2 linked regions of the Paraburkholderia fungorum genome follow. The protein of the gene in region 1 interacts with the protein of each later gene in a pairwise test. Links are inferred from orthologs where the notes say so. Each region holds a gene or a part of one and is shown on either strand. Other genes may lie near its edges.

What was found.
Region 2: the proteins of BLS41_RS14915 (region 1) and BLS41_RS08170 interact in binary tests that used the Escherichia coli proteins (3 or more experiments, as listed by UniProt). The link is inferred for Paraburkholderia fungorum from one-to-one orthologs.

The regions. Positions count from the first base shown.
Region 1 is NZ_FNKP01000001.1:3,363,319-3,367,478, reverse strand. Bases 1-2,968 are described here. They hold BLS41_RS14915 (glutamate-5-semialdehyde dehydrogenase), read left to right. Parts: upstream 1-832; coding sequence 833-2,104; downstream 2,105-2,968. Other genes in these bases: BLS41_RS14905 (MurR/RpiR family transcriptional regulator), read right to left, coding at 2,694-2,968; BLS41_RS14910 (CopD family protein), read left to right, coding at 2,171-2,587; holA (DNA polymerase III subunit delta), read left to right, coding at 1-556. Also shown: more of BLS41_RS14905, read right to left, coding at 2,969-3,539; edd (phosphogluconate dehydratase), read left to right, coding at 3,849-4,160. UniProt on the Escherichia coli protein: Catalyzes the NADPH-dependent reduction of L-glutamate 5-phosphate into L-glutamate 5-semialdehyde and phosphate. The product spontaneously undergoes cyclization to form 1-pyrroline-5-carboxylate.
Region 2 is NZ_FNKP01000001.1:1,847,495-1,852,285, reverse strand. The notes cover bases 654-3,652. They hold BLS41_RS08170 (sulfate/molybdate ABC transporter ATP-binding protein), read right to left. Parts: upstream 2,683-3,652; coding sequence 1,624-2,682; downstream 654-1,623. Other genes in these bases: cysW (sulfate ABC transporter permease subunit CysW), read right to left, coding at 2,682-3,652; BLS41_RS08175 (CysB family HTH-type transcriptional regulator), read right to left, coding at 654-1,516. Also shown: BLS41_RS08180 (asparaginase), read right to left, coding at 1-467; more of BLS41_RS08175, read right to left, coding at 590-653; more of cysW, read right to left, coding at 3,653-3,722; sulfate ABC transporter permease subunit CysT, read right to left, coding at 3,719-4,621; BLS41_RS08155 (sulfate ABC transporter substrate-binding protein), read right to left, coding at 4,787-4,791. UniProt on the Escherichia coli protein: Part of the ABC transporter complex CysAWTP involved in sulfate/thiosulfate import. Responsible for energy coupling to the transport system.

The sequences.
Region 1 (4,160 bases):
GAAGCTCGGGCTGCTGTATCCGGCGGGTTCGCTGAGCTTCGAGCAGGTTCACGACGCGGTGCTCAACGTCGCGCGTTATGACGTGTTCAAGCTGAACGAAGCGATGCTGGCGGGCGACGTCGGCCGTCTGTCGCGCATGCTGGACGGGCTGCGCGGCGAAGGCGAGGCGTCGGTGCTGGTGTTGTGGGCCGTGGTCGAAGAAGTGCGCACGCTTTTGCGGATCAAGCGCGGCGTGTCCGCCGGCAAGCCGCTGGCGATGCTGGTGCGCGAGAACCGCGTGTGGGGTCCGCGTGAACGGTTGATCGGGCCTGCGTTGTCGCGCGTGACCGAGGGCGCGCTGGAAAAGGCGCTGGCTCTGGCGGCGCGGCTGGACCGGCAGGTCAAGGGTTTGTCGGGCGGCACGCCGGGCAATCATCGTAACGATCCGCCGCCTGATCCGTGGGACGGGCTGTTCGAACTGGCGATGTCGGTGGCGTCGCCGAAAACATCGCCTGTGCCGCCGCCGCCGCGACCTCGGAGCGCGGCTGGCGCTTCTCCGGCGCGAAGGCCAGTCTGATTTGCGGCAGCATCGCAAAAACACGAAGCGTGTTTTAGCAGGCTTCGTTCAGAACGGCAGGAACGGCAGAGCGGCGCGGAACCATCGGCGTTCGCGTATCGACGAATCCTCAAGCGCGCTATTTTCCGCAAGCTGAAATTCGACTCTCCCGAAACCGCCGGTCGCCGCTCGAAGCAAAGCCCCTGCACCCGGCTTACAATTGTTTGATCTTTCGCTAATTCCGCCAATTCCGCTTATCCGCCGCACCTCGACGTGCGCGGCATCATGAGAATGACCATGGATATCGACCAGTACATGACTGACCTCGGTCGTCGCGCCCGCCACGCTTCGCGAGCAATGGCGCGCGCCTCGACGGCCTCGAAGAACGCGGCGCTCGAAGCCGTCGCGCAGGCTATCGAACGCGACGCCGCGTTGCTGAAAGAAGCGAATGCACGCGATGTCGCGCGGGCTCGCGAAAAGGGCCACGACGCGGCTTTCATCGACCGTCTGATCCTCTCGGACAAGGCGCTGAAGACGATGCTCGAAGGCTTGCGCCAAGTCGCAGGGCTGGCTGATCCGATTGGTGAAATCAGCAATCTGAAGTATCGGCCGAGCGGCATCCAGGTCGGGCAGATGCGCGTGCCGCTGGGCGTGATCGGCATCATCTACGAATCGCGTCCGAACGTGACGATCGACGCCGCCGCGCTGTGCCTGAAGTCCGGCAACGCGACGATTCTGCGCGGCGGTTCTGAAGCGCTGGAATGCAACACGGCGCTGGCGAAGCTGATCGGCGAAGGGCTGGAAGCCGCTGGTCTGCCGCAGGACGCGGTGCAGGTGGTCGCGACGTCGGACCGCGCCGCAGTCGGCAAGCTGATCACGATGACCGAATTCGTCGACGTGATCGTGCCGCGTGGCGGCAAGGGCTTGATCGAACGTCTGATCAACGAAGCCCGCGTGCCGATGATCAAGCACCTCGACGGCATCTGCCATGTGTACGTGGACGACCGCGCCGATCTGACCAAGGCGCTGAACGTGTGCGACAACGCCAAGACGCATCGCTATGGCACCTGCAACACGATGGAAACGCTGCTGGTCGCGCGCGGCATTGCGGCTGAAGTGCTGCCGCCGCTGGGCAAGCTGTACCGTAGCAAGGAGGTCGAATTGCGGGTCGATCCGGCCGCGCGTGCGATTCTCGCGGACGCGGGCGTCACGCCGCTCGTCGACGCCACCGAAGAAGACTGGCGCACGGAATACCTCGCGCCGGTGCTGGCGATCAAGGTGGTCGACAACCTCGACGCCGCGATCGAGCACATCAACGAATACAGCTCACATCACACCGACGCCGTGGTTACCGAAGACCACGACCGCGCGATGCGCTTCCTGCGCGAAGTCGATTCGGCGAGCGTGATGGTCAACGCCTCGACGCGTTTCGCCGACGGTTTCGAGTTCGGCCTCGGCGCGGAAATCGGCATTTCGAACGACAAGCTGCACGCACGCGGCCCGGTCGGCCTGGAAGGGCTGACCTCGCTGAAGTACGTCGTGCTGGGCCACGGCGAAGGCCGTCAATAAGGCCGTTGCAATCTGGCGTGCGTCTGCACAGGCGCAGCCAGTCACAAAGTTGTTCGGGGATCGCTGATGCTTTGGATCAAGACGTTTCACATCGTGTTGGTTGCCTCCTGGTTTGCCGGCCTGTTTTATCTGCCGCGCATCTTCGTCAATCTGGCGATGGAAACGGAAGCCGCCGCGACGGCGCGCTTGCTGATCATGGCGCGCAAGCTGTTTCGCTTCATGACGGTGATTGCGGTGCCTGCGCTGGCTTGCGGTTTGTACTTGTGGCTCGGAATCGGCATCGGCAGCGGGCAGGGCTGGATTCACGCGAAGGTCGGCGTGGTCGTGCTGCTGGTGATTTATCACGCGTATTGCGGGGTACTGCTGCGGACTTTCGAACGCGGTGAGAATAAGCGCTCGGACAAGTGGTATCGGATGTTCAATGAATTGCCGGTGCTCGGCATGCTCGCAGCGGTCGCGCTGGTGGTGATCAAACCGTTCTGACGGTTTGCAGCGGGCTGGTGCAGCAAAGAAAAAGGGCAGTTGCCGTTCATGTCGGCAACTGCCCTTTTGTCATTCTGGCTTCGTTCCGAAGCTCACGCAGAAGCCGTCACCCGTGCGAATCCACCCTGCGCCGATGAATCACCTCTTTCGTCTGCGACAGCTTTTCCAGTAACTCCGGTCCCCGGCTGAGCGCCACGCCCACCGCCAGAATATCGCCGATCGCCAGATGCGACACGCGCGAGGTCATCGGCGAAAAAATATCGGTGTCTTCGTCGACGTTGGCAAACAGGCCGACGGTCGCGAGCCGTGCAAGCGGCGAATTGCCGTGCGTGATCGCAATCACCTTCGCGCCGGCATTGAGCGCGGCCTTCGCGGCGTCGATGATGTCGCGTGTGCGGCCGGTGTTCGAGATCGCGACCACGACATCGCCTTCGCCCAGCAACGCCGACGACATCAGAAACGTATGCGGGTCCGAGTACGCGACGCTCGGCATGCCGAGGCGGAAGAACTTGTGCTGCACGTCGAGCGCGGCAATGCCCGAACCGCCCGCGCCGTAGAACTCGATGCGCCGCGCCTGCGCCAGCAGATCGATGGCCGCCGCCACGCTATCCGACGACAAATTGTTGCGCACCTGGATCAACGCGCCGATGGTCCGGTCGAGCACCTTCGCGGCGACGCCCGGCGTCGGCTCGTCGGGCCGCACGTCGCGATAGACGGCGGGCACTTCGGCGGCAATCCCTTGCGCCAGCCGGATCTTGAATTCGCGAAACCCCGAAAAGCCCAGCGCGTGACAGAACCGCGCGATGGTCGGCTGGCTCACGCCTGCGCGCGCGGCGACTTCCGTCATCGACAGGTCGAGCACTTCACGCGGCGCCTCGATCACGTAGTCGGCCAGCTTGCGCTCGGACGGCCGCAACTGGTCGCGCATCTCTTCCACCTGAGACAGCATCATTGGAAAACTCGCACTATGCTGAAGAATGCGTGGACTATAGCTGATTGGTGAAGAAGCTACAAAAACTACATATTTGGTTCTAGGTGTTATCCCTAGTTTCGATTAAATAAGCGCTGACTGGCGGCCAGTAAGGCGCTCGGCGATATTCAGCGATGCGGCGGCGCAGCAGGAAACGACGTTGCGATCGTGTAGTTTTTCTACTAAGATGGCGTCGTCGGTTGAACCGACGCCCCCGCGATACCTACCTGGCAAAGTGCGCATGCGCCTCGAGCACCTCACGCACCTGAAGCCAGCGACGAAGGAGCTCCGATGGTTTCCCCGCATTCGCAATTGTTGAAAGTCACGCAGCGCGTGATCGAGCGCAGCAAGCCCACGCGCGAGGCGTATCTCGCCCGCATCCAGCAGGCTCAAGGCAAGTTCCCGGCGCGCGGCGCGCTGTCCTGCGCCAATCTGGCCCACGGTTTCGCCGGCATGGAAGGCAACGACAAGCTCGTCATCAAGCAGATTCGCGAGCCGAACATCGGCATCGTGTCCTCGTACAACGAGATGCTGTCGGCCCACGCGCCGTACAAAAACTACCCCGACATCATCAAGCAGGCCGCCCGTGAAAACGGCGGCGTC
Region 2 (4,791 bases), 1.5 Mb from region 1 along the record:
GAACCCGCGTGCGCCGCCACCGTCACCGCGTTCAGCAGATTCAGCGGACCATCGGCGGACAGCGCTGACGCCGGGCGCATTGCCGCCGTCAGCACGACCGGCTTGGCCGATTTGATCGTCAGATGCAGCAGGTAGGCGGTTTCTTCGAGCGTGTCGGTGCCATGCGTGACGACCACGCCATCGATATCGTCGGAAGCCAGCAGTGTGTTGATGCGTTGCGCGAGCGTGGTCCACAGCGGCATCGCCATGTCTTTACTGTCGACGCTGGCAATCTGCTCGGGCGCGATTCGCGCCACCGTGGACAAAGCCGGCACCACGGCCAGCAACTGATCGACGCCGACCACACCGGCCTGATAGCCGGACGTGTTGGTGGCGTCCGCGGCCGCCCCGGCAATCGTGCCGCCGGTCGCCACGACGGCGATGCGCGGCAGCGATGAGGTCGCGGAAGAAGAGGTCAAAGTATTCATGGCGGCGATTGTAAGCGATGCGCCGCCCGCCGCCCCGCGAGAAAAAACGGATGGCCGTTCGATTCGGAGCGGCTCGACATGCGTGCCAGACGTCGAACGCCTGGCACGCGCGCTATCGTGCGTTAAACCGCTTCGCGCAATTGCGCGGCGATCTCCGCCTCTTTCAACTGCGGCGCAAACATCTCGATCAGCCGGTACGCGTACGCGCGCAGGAACGCGCCTTTGCGCAGACCGATCCGCGTGGTGCTCGCTTCGAACAGATGCTGCGTGTCGAGCGCGACGAGTTCGGTGTCGCGCTTCGGATCGTAGGCCATGGCTGCGACCACGCCGATCCCCATGCCGAGTTCGACGTACGTCTTGATCACGTCGGCATCGATTGCGGTCAGCACGACGTCGGGCAACGCGCCCGCTTTGGCGAACGCCTGGTCGATGTGCGAGCGGCCCGTGAAGTCCTGGTCGTACGTGACGATCGGGAATTCGGCGATCTCGTCGAGCGTCAGGTTTTCGCGGCCCACCAGCGGGTGTCCCTTCGGCACGACCACGATGTGATGCCACGAATAGCACGCGAACGTGACGATGTCCGGGAAACGGTCGAGCGCTTCGGTCGAGATGCCGATATCCGCTTCACCGTTGATGATCATCTGCGCGATCTGTTGCGGGCTGCCCTGGCGCAGCGCCAGATGCACCTTCGGGAACACCTCGGTGAACTGGCGGATCACCTTCGGCAGCGCGTAACGCGCCTGCGTGTGGGTGGTCGCCACGACGAGGTGACCGCTATCCTGATCGGCGAACTGACGCGCGACGCGGCGCAGATTTTCCGCGTCGAGCAGCATCCGCTCGATCAGTTGATGCACCGCCTTGCCCGGCTCGGTCAGGCCCGTCAGACGTTTGCCGCGTCGAATGAAAATGTCGACGCCGAGTTCGTCCTCCAGATCCTTGATCTGTTTCGACACGCCCGACTGCGACGTGTACAACACGTTCGCCACTTCGGTCAGATTCATGTTCTGACGCACGGCTTCGCGCACGAAGCGCAATTGCTGGAAATTCATCGTTGTCTCTCCGGTTCAGCCAGAGTTAAGTTATTTGAGTTCTTGGATTCGGCTAAAACGCCAGTTTCTGTTGCATTACCGTCTTTGTGCTTGCGCGATCGTCACGCTCACTGCGCAGGAAAAACGCGCAGCGCACGCGGCACTGCCGTCACGCCGTCGCCAACCGACAGTTGCAGTTCGCGCCACGATTCGCGGTCGAGTTCGGCTTCGAGCAGATTGCCCTCGCGGCCCGCGAGTTCGACCCGCACCGAGCCGCCGAGCGTGACCACGCGCCGCACATCGACAACGATGCCTTCGCGGTGCCCCGCTGCCTGCGGATACAACTGCAGGTCGTGCGGCCGCACATACGCGAATGCCGGGCCGCTGAAGCCGGCCGTGACCGACACCGGCAGCGCCGCGCCGTCGACGACGAAACCGCTTGCATCAACGTTGCCGTGCAGACGGTTCGCCGCGCCGAGAAACTCGTAGACAAACGAGGTTTGCGGATGGTCGTACACGTCCTGCGGACTACCCACCTGCTCCACATGCCCGCGATTCAGCACGACGATACGGTCGGCCACTTCGAGCGCTTCTTCCTGATCGTGCGTGACGAAAATCGTCGAGATATGCAGATCGTCATGCAGACGACGCAGCCAGCTACGCAGCTCCTTGCGCACCTTCGCATCGAGCGCGCCGAACGGTTCGTCGAGCAGCAGCACCTTCGGCTCGACCGCCAGCGCGCGCGCCAGCGCAATCCGTTGCCGCTGACCGCCCGACAATTCCGACGGATAGCGCTGCGCCAGCCAGTCGAGTTGCACGAGCTTCAGCAGTTCATGCACTTTCTCGCGGATCACCGCTTCCGACGGACGCTCCTTGCGCGGCTTCACACGCAGTCCGAACGCGACGTTCTCGAACACCGTCATATGACGGAACAGCGCGTAATGCTGGAACACGAAGCCCACTTCACGCTCACGCGCGCCGACCGTCGCGACGTCCTGCCCTTGCAGCACGACCTGGCCGCCGTCCGCGTATTCGAGACCGGCGATCACGCGCAACAACGTGGTCTTGCCACAACCCGACGGCCCGAGCAGCGCAACCAGTTCACCCGGCGGAAAGTCGAGTGAGACATTATCGAGCGCGACGAAATCGCCGAAGCGCTTTTGCAGGTTACGAACGGTGATACCCATTACAGCTCTCCTTGCTTGAGCGGGTGTTGCTGCGGTGCATGCGTGGTGTTGATAGAGGCGGAAGCGCGCGGCGACGTTTGCGCGGCCTGCGCGATCGGACCTGCGTACGCGGGCACGTCGCGCGCGTCCGACAGTTCCGCCGACATATGACGCTCGGCCAGCAGCTTCAGGCCGAGCGTCACGAGTGCGAGCAGAGCCAGCACCGACGCCACGGCGAACGCCGCCGAGAAGTTGTATTCGTTGTAGAGAATTTCGACGTGCAGCGGCATCGTGTCGGTCTGTCCGCGAATGTGGCCGGACACCACCGAGACCGCGCCGAACTCGCCCATTGCACGCGCGTTACACAGAATCACGCCGTACAGCAGGCCCCATTTGATATTGGGCAGCGTGACGCGGCGGAAAATCTGCCAGCCCGACGCGCCGAGCACGTGCGCGGCTTCTTCTTCGTCGTTGCCTTGCGCCTGCATCAACGGAATCAGTTCGCGGGCGACGAACGGGAACGTGACGAAGATCGTCGCGAGCACGATGCCCGGCACCGCGAAGATGATCTGCACGTTGTGGTCTTCGAGCCACGGGCCGAACCAGCCTTGCGCGCCGAACATCAGCACGTAGATCAAGCCCGAGATAACCGGCGACACCGAGAACGGCAGATCGATCAGCGTCGTGAGCAGCGCCTTGCCACGGAATTCGAACTTGGCGATACACCACGACGCCACCAGACCGAACACGAGGTTCAGCGGCACCGCAATCGCGGCAGTAATCACGGTCAGCTTGATCGCGGACAGCGCGTCCGGATCGGCGAGCGATTCGAAATAGAAGCCGATGCCCTTGCTGAACGCCTGATAGAACACGGAAACCAGCGGCACGACGAGGAACAGCGCGAGGAACAGCAGCGCGACGCCAATCAGAATCCAGCGCACGACAGGACGCTCGGTGACGGGATCGGGCCGGCGCGCGACGTTCAGCGGCGCACGCGGCGCTATGGCGGCTGCGCTTGCGTCATGCGCGCCCTGCGCTTCATTCACGGAACGGCGGCTCATTGCACACCTCCGCCGATTGCCGCGACACTCGGCACGCTCGAACCCGGCGCCGGCCCCGCGCTACCGCGCTTCGTCCGGCGCTGCAAAAACCATTGCAACGTGTTGATCAGCAACAGCATCAGGAACGACACCACCAGCATCACCACGGCCAGCGCGGTCGCGCCCGCGTAGTCGTACTGCTCGAGCTTCGTGATGATCAGCAGCGACGTGATTTCCGACTTCATCGGCACATTGCCGGCAATGAAAATTACCGAGCCGTATTCGCCGAGCGCACGCGCGAACGCGAGCGCGAAACCCGTCAACAAAGCCGGGAAAACCGCCGGCAACACCACCCGACGAAACGTCAGCCAGCGCGTCGCGCCCAGGCACGCGGCGGCCTCTTCCTGTTCGCGCTCGAACTCTTCGAGCACCGGCTGCACCGTACGAACGACGAACGGCAAGCCGATGAAGGTCAGCGCAACCAGCACGCCCGCGGGCGTAAACGCAATCTTGATGCCGAGCGGTTCGAGAAACTGCCCGATCCAGCCGTTGCCCGAATAGACCGCCGCCAGCGAAATACCGGCCACGGAAGTAGGCAGCGCGAACGGCAGATCGACCACGGCATCGACAATGCGCTTGAACGGGAAGGTGTAACGCACCAGCACCCACGCGACCAGAAAGCCGAACACGGCGTTGATCAGCGCGCCGCCGAGCGCGGAAAAAAACGTCAGCCGGTACGACGCGAGCACGCGTGGCGAAGTAACCGCGCGCACGAACTGGCTCCAGTCGAGCGTGGCGGTTTTCAGGAAGGTCGCCGCAAGCGGAATCAGCACCACGAGGCTCAGATAAGCCACCGTGATGCCGAGAGTCAGGCCAAAGCCGGGCAACGCGCTCGGCTTCCGGAAGGTGAACGTCGTCATGCTGGATACTCTTTCAGGTTGATGCTTGCGTTTTTGATCACTGGCTTCGCTCGACGTTTGCGGCCACCGTACGCCGGTTAGCCAAAAGCGCGCCCACTGGGCGCGCTCGGAAGTGGCGCGTTGCCGCGCCGCTTTTTACCTCTGCCTTGCCAGGCATCGGCGGAATTACT